DNA from 3 places in the Methylorubrum sp. B1-46 genome. Region 3 is predicted to be linked to each of the others. Evidence: predicted binding sites of a transcription regulator. Region 3 holds the regulator's gene; each other region holds the start of a gene.

Region 1 (3,269 bases), 2.3 Mb from region 3:
CCACATGGAAGGCCAGGTCGGGTCTAATCGACTGACTGCCGAGGCCGCTCGCCCAGTAGATCAAGATTGCACCGATGCCGAGACCGACCAAGCACAGGAGGCCGAAGAGGCCGAGAAGCGCACCGCGGATCGTCCGGCCTGCGAGGGAGGAAGCGGTCACCGGTTGTGATTTCTGGCCTGATTCGACGAATGCGATCATCCTTTTGATCATGGCTCAGTCGTCAATGGGCGCACAGCGCTTCAGGACGACAACCGTACGGTTTCGCCGCCCGACTGCGGTCATGTCGGTGCGAGACGGAGCCACTTAGCATGTGACCGCGCCGTTTCGTTCTTGCGGCTTGACGAAATGGCCCCCATCGGGCATTGACCGCGCCGGAATTCGGCCGGGGCTTCCCGGCCTTTTGCGTTTCGCCCGCGCTGGCGCGCCACCAGCGAATCGCCCCTCGACCCGCTTTAGGAGCGCCCCGCCATGGCCAAGGCCGTTACCGTCAAGATCCGCCTCGTCTCGACCGCCGATACGGGCTACTTCTACGTCACGAAGAAGAACTCCCGCACGCAGACCGAGAAGATGGTCATGAAGAAGTATGACCCGGTCGCGCGCAAGCACGTCGAGTTCAAGGAAGCCAAGATCAAGTAAGCGTCCCGCTTCCATCCCTTCGCGGATGTGACAAGGCCGTCCCGGCAACGGGGCGGCCTTTCGCGTTTGGGGCACGGCGTGGGGCGGGCTCGCGGAATTTTGTCGGCACGCCGAGGCGGCGGCATCATCCCCGCGCAAGCCAAATCGTGTAGAGCCAGAGGTATGAACGCCTCTGCCTCGCATCTTGTTCCCGCCGGCATCGCGCTGACGATCGCTTCCGCCGCTACGGTCCTCGAACGGGCCGGATACGCGCATTCGGCCGAGACGACCATCGGCGCAGCGCTCGCGGCCACCGCGGTGATGGTGCTGATGCGCGCCGCGCCCGCGTGGTTCCGGGTCGGCTGATCCCGAAGCGTCGGGGCACCGGACCGGCTTTCGTCAGGCGCGGTCGAGGCGGGCCGACAGCATCCGCACCTTGAGCCGGGGCGAGAAGGGCAGGCCCGCGAGCAGTCGCTCGCGCCGAACCACGTCGCCCGGTCGCGGACCCCGTGCACCGACGACGCTTTCCCCCCGTGCGGCGATCCGAGCCGGCAGGGCCGCGTGCGCGCGGCGCATCCGGCCGAGCGCCATGTCCGGACGGGCCGTGCCGACGAAGCGGTCGAGGCTGCGGATCCAGCCCTCCGCCGGGATGTCGCCCGGCTCCAGGCAGAGCAGCCACTCGCGCCGCGCCGCCCGCGCGCCCGCGCCCCAGGGATTGGCGCCGGGCGGGCGCACCACCAGGGTGGCGCCGCTGCCTTCGGCCATCGTCTCGAGGGCCGAGCAGCTCTCCGCCGTGACGATTACCGCATCGCCCACGAGGCCGGCCGCCACGCCCGCGACGAGCGCGCTCAGCGTATCGGCGAGGCACTCGATCGCGACCGGGTCGGAGGATCGTGCCACGTGGATGAGGCCGGAGATCATGCCGCGCGAATAACCGATTTTACGCCCTCGCAAAGCCTTCCTCGCGCAGCCGATCCCGTGGACGCCCCCGAATGAGGGGGAAAGTCTGCTGGTGCATGAAACTTGTGCATTCGGACTTTCAATGTTCTTGATATGTTCCTAAGCCGACAGTCGATAGGGCGGCGGGGATGCGATGGGCGTCGGAGTGGGTGACAGGCGAAAGCCAATGCGAGGCGGGCCGGGTGGACGCCGCTGCGAGACGTCCCAGATCGCGCCCGAGGCCCGCCGCGGACGCGGGGCGACCGCGAACCCGGACGGACGCTTCGAAGCGACCCGGCGCGAGAGCTTCGACGACGGCTGGCCGGACGAAGCGGAGCGGTCCCGGCGCACCGAGGTGACGGCGGAGCGCGCCCGCCACATCATCACCCGCAACGCCTCGCCGGACATCCCCTTCGATCGCTCGATCAACCCGTACCGCGGCTGCGAGCACGGCTGCATCTACTGCTTCGCCCGGCCGAACCACGGCTATGTCGGTCTGTCGCCGGGCCTCGATTTCGAGACGCGGCTGTTCTCCAAGCCCGATGCCGCGGCGCTTCTGGAGCGGGAATTGTCGGCGCCGGGCTATCGTCCGCGGACCATCGCGCTCGGTACCGCGACCGATCCCTACCAGCCGATCGAGCGCACGCACGGCCTCACCCGCGCCGTGCTGGAGGTGCTCGCGCGCTTCCGCCACCCGGTCGGGATCGTCACCAAGTCGAACCTGATCCTGCGCGACCGCGACCTGTTGGCCGAGATAGCGGCGCAGGGGCTCGTGAAGGTGGCGATCTCGGTCACCACCCTCGATCCCGATCTGGCCCGGCGCCTGGAGCCGCGCGCGCCGCATCCCCGCAAGCGCCTGGAGGCGATCCGGGCTTTGAGCGAGGCGGGGGTACCGGTGATGGTGATCGCCGCCCCCGTCATTCCCTCGCTCAACGACCACGAAATCGAGGCCATCCTCGAAGCCGCCCGTTCGGCCGGCGCGCGGGAGGCGAACTACGTGCTGCTGCGCCTGCCGCACGAACTCGACGACCTCGTCGGCGACTGGTTCACGGAGCATTATCCGGGGCGCAAGGCGCACGTGTTTTCCCTGCTGAGCGCGGCCCGCGGCGGCAAGACCTACGATGCCGCCTTCGGCACCCGCATGATCGGCCAGGGCCCCTACGCCGACCTGATCCGCCGCCGCTTCGCGCTCGCCAAGCGCCGCCTCGGCTTTCCGGAGGAGCCGGTCCGCCAGACGACGGAGCTTTTCCGCGTGCCGCCGCGCGCCGGGGATCAACTCGCGTTGTTCTGAGGGGGGCGTACGGAGAGCGCATCCCTCGCTTCGTCTGCGGGAGAAGGCGACTCAACGGCGCCCGCCGCGATCGAGCCGGCAGCACCGCGTCATGTCCCTGAGACGGCGCCCGCGGCCTCGAACCGCCCCGTAAAGCTCACCCGGTGATGCGGGGAGCGCCCCTGCGCCAGCAGCCCGGCGAGGTGGGCAGCGGTGCCGTAGCCGGCGTTGCGCTCCCAAGCATAGGCCGGGTGGCGCAGCGCGAGCCGGCGCATGATCTCGTCGCGAAAGGTCTTGGCGACGATGGAGGCGGCGGCGATCTGCGGCACGAGGCGGTCGCCGCCGACCACCGCGCGGCAGGCTTGCGTCAGGCCGGGGATCGCGTCGCGCCCGTCCACCAGCACGGTCGCATCGAGCCTCAGGCCGGCGACCGCCCGGCGCATG
Region 2 (3,269 bases), 120 kb from region 3:
GCTTGCCGATCAGATGATCGACACGGGTGATACCGACGTCCTGCAGCGCCCGTACCGCCTCGGCGCCGAGCCGCAGCGCCGTCACCGGCAGAGAGGCCAGGACAGGTTCCGCGGCGCCCGGCGGCACGATCCCGCCCGCGCCGAAGCGGGCCAGCCCCCAAGCACAACCCGGCGTGTCGGCGAGCGCGAGCCGCGACGTGATACCCGTCCGCTCCAAGCGTGCGGAGAGATCGGCGAGGAGGGGCGCCTCACCCCCGAACAGATGCGCGGCGCCGGTGACGTCGATCAGGAGACCGTTGGGCGGATCGAGGGCGACGATCGGCGCGTAGCGCTGGCACCACAGGCCGAGCCGTGCCAGCGCCGCCGCATCCGCCTCGGGCGCGGCCGGAACGAGGTGCAGGCCCGGTATCATCGCCTGAGCCTGGGCGGCGCTCATGCCGGGCGACAGGCCGAGGCGGCGGGCGGCGGCGTCCAGGCCGGCCAGCACGCGCCGGGCGCCGTCCTGTGCCACGGTGACGAGCGGCTCATCGGGCGGCGCGGCGTGGGACCCGCTCCGGCGCAGCCGGTCGGTCGGCCAGGCTGGCAGGTACAGCGAGACGACCCTGCGCATCGCAGGCCTCCACGATCCAAGCTCCCGGCGCCCCGCCGCGGCTGCGCTGCAATTCGAGCCGCCAGCGCGGGCGGCCCATTCGACGCCCGATTTCGTCCGACGGGGCGGGCGCCACCCGCCAGCGGCTTCGCGCGGCGGAAGGCTCCGGCTCGGCCGCCTCGCCCGCGCAGAGGCGATGCACGACGAGCGCGGTGACGCCCGATCCCTCCGCTGCGAGTTGGAGCCGGCGGGAGGGCGTGAGCGCCATGCGGGTGAGTTCGCCGACGACGCCGGCGAGCCCGCGGTGGCGCAGGCCTTCTTCCATGGCCGGCAGCACCTCGGCATCGCGCCACGTCTCGCAATAGACGACCCGGTCGGGATGGAGGCCGACGCGAGCCAGCGCCGGAGCGAACAGGTCGCGGCTGTGCAGACACCACAGCACCGGCCCATCGAGCCGGGCCAGGATGCCGCCGGCGAACAGCACGGCGGTGGCGGCGTAGCGCCCGCGCGGCCCGCCCTCGTGGATCTGGTGGAGCGCGCCGAGCGCCAGCCCGCCGCCAGGCAGGGCCGCGTCGAGCCCCGCGACACCGAAGGGCAGGGTGGGGACGATTTCGGGCTCGGCGCCGTGCCCCGTGCCAAGCCCGACAGAATCCGTCAGCCGGCGAAGCTCGGCCAGGGTCGGCGTGGCGGGGGAGCGGGGAGGGGGCATGGGTTACGGGTTCGAGGGTTGTCTACGGCACTTCTCAGAACAAACAGTGAACACACCTGAGCCGTAACCCGTCAACAGCTCGTTCGTTGCCATCCCTGTTGAAAATGCGGATTTTATTCCGGCCATCGACTTGACCGCTAGGCCAGCGAGGTTTTCGCCCTGAAGCCCTGCACGCAACGCGGGTGCGACGGCTTACCCCACCTCAAATCAGCATGCGTCACCGCAGCGGATGCAACAAAACTGTCTGCTGTTGCCGATGAATGACAGACGTTCGCCCCGGCCGTTCTATCGTAATGTCTGCCGGGAACTTTGCCGGAGGATGTCGCGTGGGACGCGCAATCTGCGTTTCTCCCGCGAGCTCTCAAGATAAGCCAGGGTCATGAGTGACTGGTCATGAGTGACGCACGACCCACAGACCGCCGGCCCGTCATCCTCGTCGTCGAGGACGAGCCCGACGAGCGCTACCTCGCGGCCGAACTGCTGGAGGAGAAGGGTTTCGAGGTGATCGAGGCCGAGACGGCCGAGCGCGCCCTCGACATCCTGCGCCAGCGGGGCGACGGGATCGACGTGGTGTTCTCCGACGTGCGCACACCGGGCACCATCGGCGGCTTCGAGCTGGCGCGGATCATCGGCGTGACCTGGCCCCGCATCCGCCTGCTGCTGACCTCGGGCGATGCGGGCGACCAGCCGAGCGACCTGCGCGTCACCGCGACCTTCATGCCGAAGCCCTGGCGGGCGCCGGAGATCCTGACATGGCTGGAGGAGGCCGCCGGCCTCAGGGAGCCGCCGGAGGGCTGACGCCACGAGGATAGACCACGCAGGGCTGCCGCGGCGCTTGTGTGAACCGTACAGGGCTAGTCTGGGTCGAACCTGCTCGGCCGGTGCAGCGACAGGCGCCGAAACCATCCATCCTCGGTCATGAACTCGCCGGCAAGCCCGTCCGACAGGTCGGTCAGGACGTAGGACCTCGACCCTGCCACGAGCGCGAGGTCGCAGCCATGGTTCAAGCCGGCGTCCTGCACCTCGTACATCAGTTCGACGATGAACCGATCGATGTAGTGCTTCGCCACATCGACCGCATCGTCCCGGTCGAATGTTCCCCTCGCGATCGCCGCGGCGACGATGTTCGCGATGGAATCACCTCCGTCCGTCGCAGCGATCCCGGACGCCGCGTCGAAGACGCGATCCCGGGATGCGACGACCATCCGGCCGAAGGCCAAGAGCGGATCGTTCTCTTCCGACATCGAAGGCTTCTCTCGACATCCGCTCGACACCGACCGGGATGCCTCCCGCCCGCGGACGTGAGACGCTCCCGGCCCCGTCTCGCGCTCAGGCCGCGGCGACGGTCGCCTTCACGATCCGGTCGGGGTCGTTCACGGGCTCGCCGCGCTTGATCGTGTCGACGACTTCCATGCCCTCGATCACCTTGCCCCACACCGTGTACTGGCGGTCGAGGAAGCGGGCGTCGGAAAAGCAGATGAAGAACTGCGAGTTCGCCGAGTGCGGGAAGTTCGTGCGCGCCATCGAGCAGGTGCCGCGCACATGCGGCTCGGCGTTGAACTCGGCGTTCAGGTCGGGCAGCTCGGAGCCGCCGGAGCCGGTGCCGGTCGGATCGCCGGTCTGGGCCATGAAGCCGTCGATGACGCGGTGGAACGGCACGCCGTCGTAGAAGCCCTGAGACGCCAGGGTCTTGATCCGCTCGACGTGGTTGGGGGCGAGGTCGGGGCGCAGCGCGATGACGACGCGGCCCTTGGTGGTCTCCAGGACGATGGTCTCGTTGGTCTCTGCCATGGCTTAAATTCCCTGTCCTTTGGGTCCGTCGTAGATGAAGCGCAGCGCCAGAGGGCGCCCCGCGATGGCTCCGCCGAGAGCCGGGGTGAGCCGGACCGGCGTGCAGCGGGCGATCGCGTCGAGCGTCGCCCGTATCAGGATGTCCCGGGTCCGCGTGTCGCCCGGCGCCTTGGCGAAGGT
Region 3 (3,269 bases):
TGGTGCTCGCCGCCGGCGTGGTGTTCTGGCTGGTGCGGGCCAGTCTCGCCCTGGTGCCGGTGCTGGCGCTCGCTTGGCCGATCAAGAAGATCGCGGCCGGCGCGGCGATGCTGGGCGTGACCGCCTACTGCGCCTTCTCGGGCTGGGACGTCGCCGCCGAGCGGGCGTTGATCATGACGTTGGTGATGCTCGGCGCGATCCTCGTCGATCGTCCGGCGCTTAGCATGCGCAATCTCGCGCTTGCCGCGATCCTGGCGCTGGCCCGCGAGCCGGAAGCACTGCTCGGCCCGAGCTTCCAGATGTCGTTCGGGGCGGTGGCCGGTCTGATCGCCTGCGCGCCGCTCATCGACGGGCGCGTCTTCCGGACCGACAGCCCGTCCCGCATCGCGCGGGCCGCGTCGTGGGTCGCGACGGCGGTGGTGGGCACGCTGGCAACGACTTTGGTGGCACAGATCGCCACCGCGCCGTTCGCGACCTACCACTTCCAGACCGTGCAGCCCTTCGGCCTGGTCGGCAATGCGCTGACCCTGCCGCTCGTCTCGCTCGCGGTGATGCCCGCGGCGGTGCTCGGGATGCTGGCCTATCCCTTCGCCCTCGATCGCCCTGTCTGGTGGCTGATGGGGCTTGCGGTGCGGGGCATGCTCGAAATCTCGGCCTGGATCGCCGGGTTTGGACAGGCCAACATGGTGTTGCCCGCCTTCGGGACCGGCGCCCTGGTGCTGCTCGCCGCTGCCCTCCTCCTCGCGACCCTGCCGGTGTCGCGGCTGCGGCTGCTTGCCCTCGTGCCGGCGGGACTCGGTGTTGCGCTCGCCGCGAGTCCGATCCGCTACGACATCTATATCGACCGCGACGGAGCCGGCGCCGCAATCCGCGGCCAGGACGGGCACCTCGTCGTCCTCGGGCGTCCGCCCGGCTTCGTGCTGGAACAATGGCTGAAGGCCGATGGCGACGGGCGCCGCCCGGATGCGGTCACCGGAGCCACCGGGCCGCGCTGTGACCGTCTCGGCTGTATCCTCGCGGCCATCGACGGAAGCACCGTCGCCCTCGTCACCGACAAGCGCGCCTTTGCCGAGGATTGCGCGCGGGCCGTCATTCTGATCACCCGCCTGCGCGCGCCATCGGGTTGTGCCGCATCGTTGATCGTGGACCGCAGCTTCCTCTCGGCGCGAGGTGCCACCGCGATCCGCCTCGGGGCGGCCGAGCCGGAGGTCGTCACCGCGCGCGGAACCGGCCCGCCGAAGCCTTGGCAGCCCAAACCCGCCAGCGTGGCGACGCCAGCGGCTCCGTCGCCGTCACAAACATTCGGTGACCCCGGTGCGGCGGATCCGTCGGACCCGCCGCCTGGCGAAACGCCTCAGTAGCGGCGTACGAGGCTGACGAGCTTGCCCTGGATGCGCACCCGGTCGGGCCCGAGCACGCGGGTCTCGTAGGACGGGTTGGCGGCCTCGAGCGCGATCGAGGAGCCGCGGCGGCGCAGGCGCTTGAGGGTCGCCTCCTCGTCGTCGATCAGCGCCACGATGATGTCGCCGTTATTGGCGGTATCCTGCTTGTGGATCACCACGAGATCACCGTCGAGGATGCCGGCCTCGATCATCGAATCACCGCGCACTTCCAGCGCGTAGTGTTCGCCGCCCGAGAGGAAATCGGGGGACATCGAGATCGAGTGGCTCTGGCTCTCGATCGCCGAGATCGGCGTGCCGGCGGCGATCCGGCCCATCACCGGGACCATCACCGACTGCCCGTTGCCGTCATGGGCCTGCAGCATCGGCGGCTTCGGCGCGGGCGGCTTGCCCGACAGGCCGCCCTCGACCACGCTTGGAGTGAAGCGGCGCGGCTCCGGGGCCGTTGCCGGCTTGGCCGCCGGCATGTCGGGCATGCGCAGGATCTCGATGGCTCGGGCCCGGTTCGGCAGGCGGCGCAGGAAGCCGCGCTCCTCCAGCGCCATGATCAGGCGGTGGATGCCGGACTTTGATTTGAGATCGAGCGCGTCCTTCATCTCGTCGAAGGACGGCGGCACGCCGCTCTCCTGCATCCTCTGCTGGATGAACTGAAGCAGTTCGAGTTGCTTGCGGGTCAGCATGCGGCACCTGCTGTCGACGGCGGCCGGGGACGCCGCAGAATCATTGAAAACAAAGCGCGAACAGCCTAGACGTTCCTCTCCTGTTCCGCAAGACGAGCGCAGACACGCGAAGGGCGGCGGCACCTTTGCGCCGCCGCCCCTTTTTGCCCCATGAGGGATTCGGATCAGGCTGGGATGACGTCCACAATCTCGTAGGTATCAGGATCGATGATGACGATGTCATCCCCGACCAGGATGAACTGGAGGCCGCGATAGGCCGGCACCAGCGAGAGGATCGCCGGCGGCAGCGGGTGCAGCGAAACCGAGCGCGGGATGGCCGTGCCGACGCGAACCGCGAAGTTCACATTCGTGACCGCCCGGACATTGGAGCGGGTGATCGATTGGCGGAATTCGGTGCGCTGGGTCGAACTCAGGCTTTTGGAGGCGCCGCGGGCTTCCGAGGCAGCCCCGCGGCCGGCTCGCTCGCCGGCCCCCCGCTCGCCAGCCGCGTCGCGGCCGGTGTCACGGTTGCCGCGCTCTCCGGCCGCATCACGGCTCCCCCGGCCGTCGCGCTCGCTGCCGCCATCGCGGCCCGTCTCGTGATTGCTGCGCTCGCCTGATTCTCCCGCGCGGGCCGGGCCGCCGTCTCGGCCGCCGCGCGTGCCGGCCTCTCCCGGCTCGCTGCCGCGTACCGGAGTGCCTGCCGCGCCACCGGTCTCGCCTCCGCGGGTACCGCCGACTTCGCCGCCGCTGCGGGCGCCTCCGGCACCACCCGCCTCACCGGCACCGCCGCGGGGGCCGCTCGCCGCTCCGCCGCCCGCGCCGCCCACACCGCTTCCAGCACCACCGGCGCCTCCGCCTGCGCCGCCGGCTCCCATTCCGGCACCACCGCCCGCGCCACTGCCACCGCCCGCGCCTCCTCCGGCACCACCGGCGCCTCCGCCCTGGGCCAGGGCGGTCGCCGCGCCGAGTACGAGGATCGCGGCCGTCGCTGTACTGCGAAAGAACTTGGTCATGTTCCGTCCCTGTCTTCTGCCGGCCGCCGACGTGGCGCCGAAGCCCGGTCCGCAACGGCGATGTCACGAAAAGCGTTCCCGAAAGACGCAGGAGGAGCAATTGTTCGGGCAAAGCGCCGCGAATGCGCATGGGTTGCCCTAAGACGCTGCCGATTTGCTGCAGTTCGCTGTGCTGTGTGTTTGCAGTCGAGAAT

The links. Region 3 encodes LexA, which represses DNA repair genes until DNA is damaged. Its sites were predicted from a motif close to TGTTCNNNNTGTGTTCNG; they were not measured.
Region 1: a site for LexA is predicted at 1,660-1,677, ahead of LPC10_RS09410 (PA0069 family radical SAM protein). Genes of this name have one in related genera too.
Region 2: a site for LexA is predicted at 1,334-1,351, ahead of LPC10_RS23280 (ImuA family protein). Genes of this name have one in related genera too.

Annotation. Positions count from the first base shown of each region.
Region 1 is NZ_CP088247.1:2,010,167-2,013,435, forward strand. Features, by position in the region: gene LPC10_RS09390 (hypothetical protein) at 1-199, opposite strand, end outside; gene rpmG (50S ribosomal protein L33) at 470-637, shown strand; gene LPC10_RS09400 (hypothetical protein) at 800-982, shown strand; gene LPC10_RS09405 (hypothetical protein) at 1,016-1,537, opposite strand; gene LPC10_RS09410 (PA0069 family radical SAM protein) at 1,710-2,846, shown strand; gene LPC10_RS09415 (ribonuclease HII) at 2,936-3,269, opposite strand, start outside.
Region 2 is NZ_CP088247.1:5,017,495-5,020,763, reverse strand. Features, by position in the region: gene LPC10_RS23285 (DNA polymerase Y family protein) at 1-610, opposite strand, end outside; gene LPC10_RS23280 (ImuA family protein) at 525-1,298, opposite strand; gene LPC10_RS23275 (response regulator) at 1,692-2,096, shown strand; gene LPC10_RS23270 (hypothetical protein) at 2,153-2,518, opposite strand; gene LPC10_RS23265 (peptidylprolyl isomerase) at 2,628-3,089, opposite strand; gene LPC10_RS23260 (hypothetical protein) at 3,093-3,269, opposite strand, start outside.
Region 3 is NZ_CP088247.1:5,132,786-5,136,054, forward strand. Features, by position in the region: gene LPC10_RS23780 (ComEC/Rec2 family competence protein) at 1-1,361, shown strand, start outside; gene lexA (transcriptional repressor LexA) at 1,355-2,080, opposite strand; gene LPC10_RS23790 (DUF1236 domain-containing protein) at 2,245-3,075, opposite strand.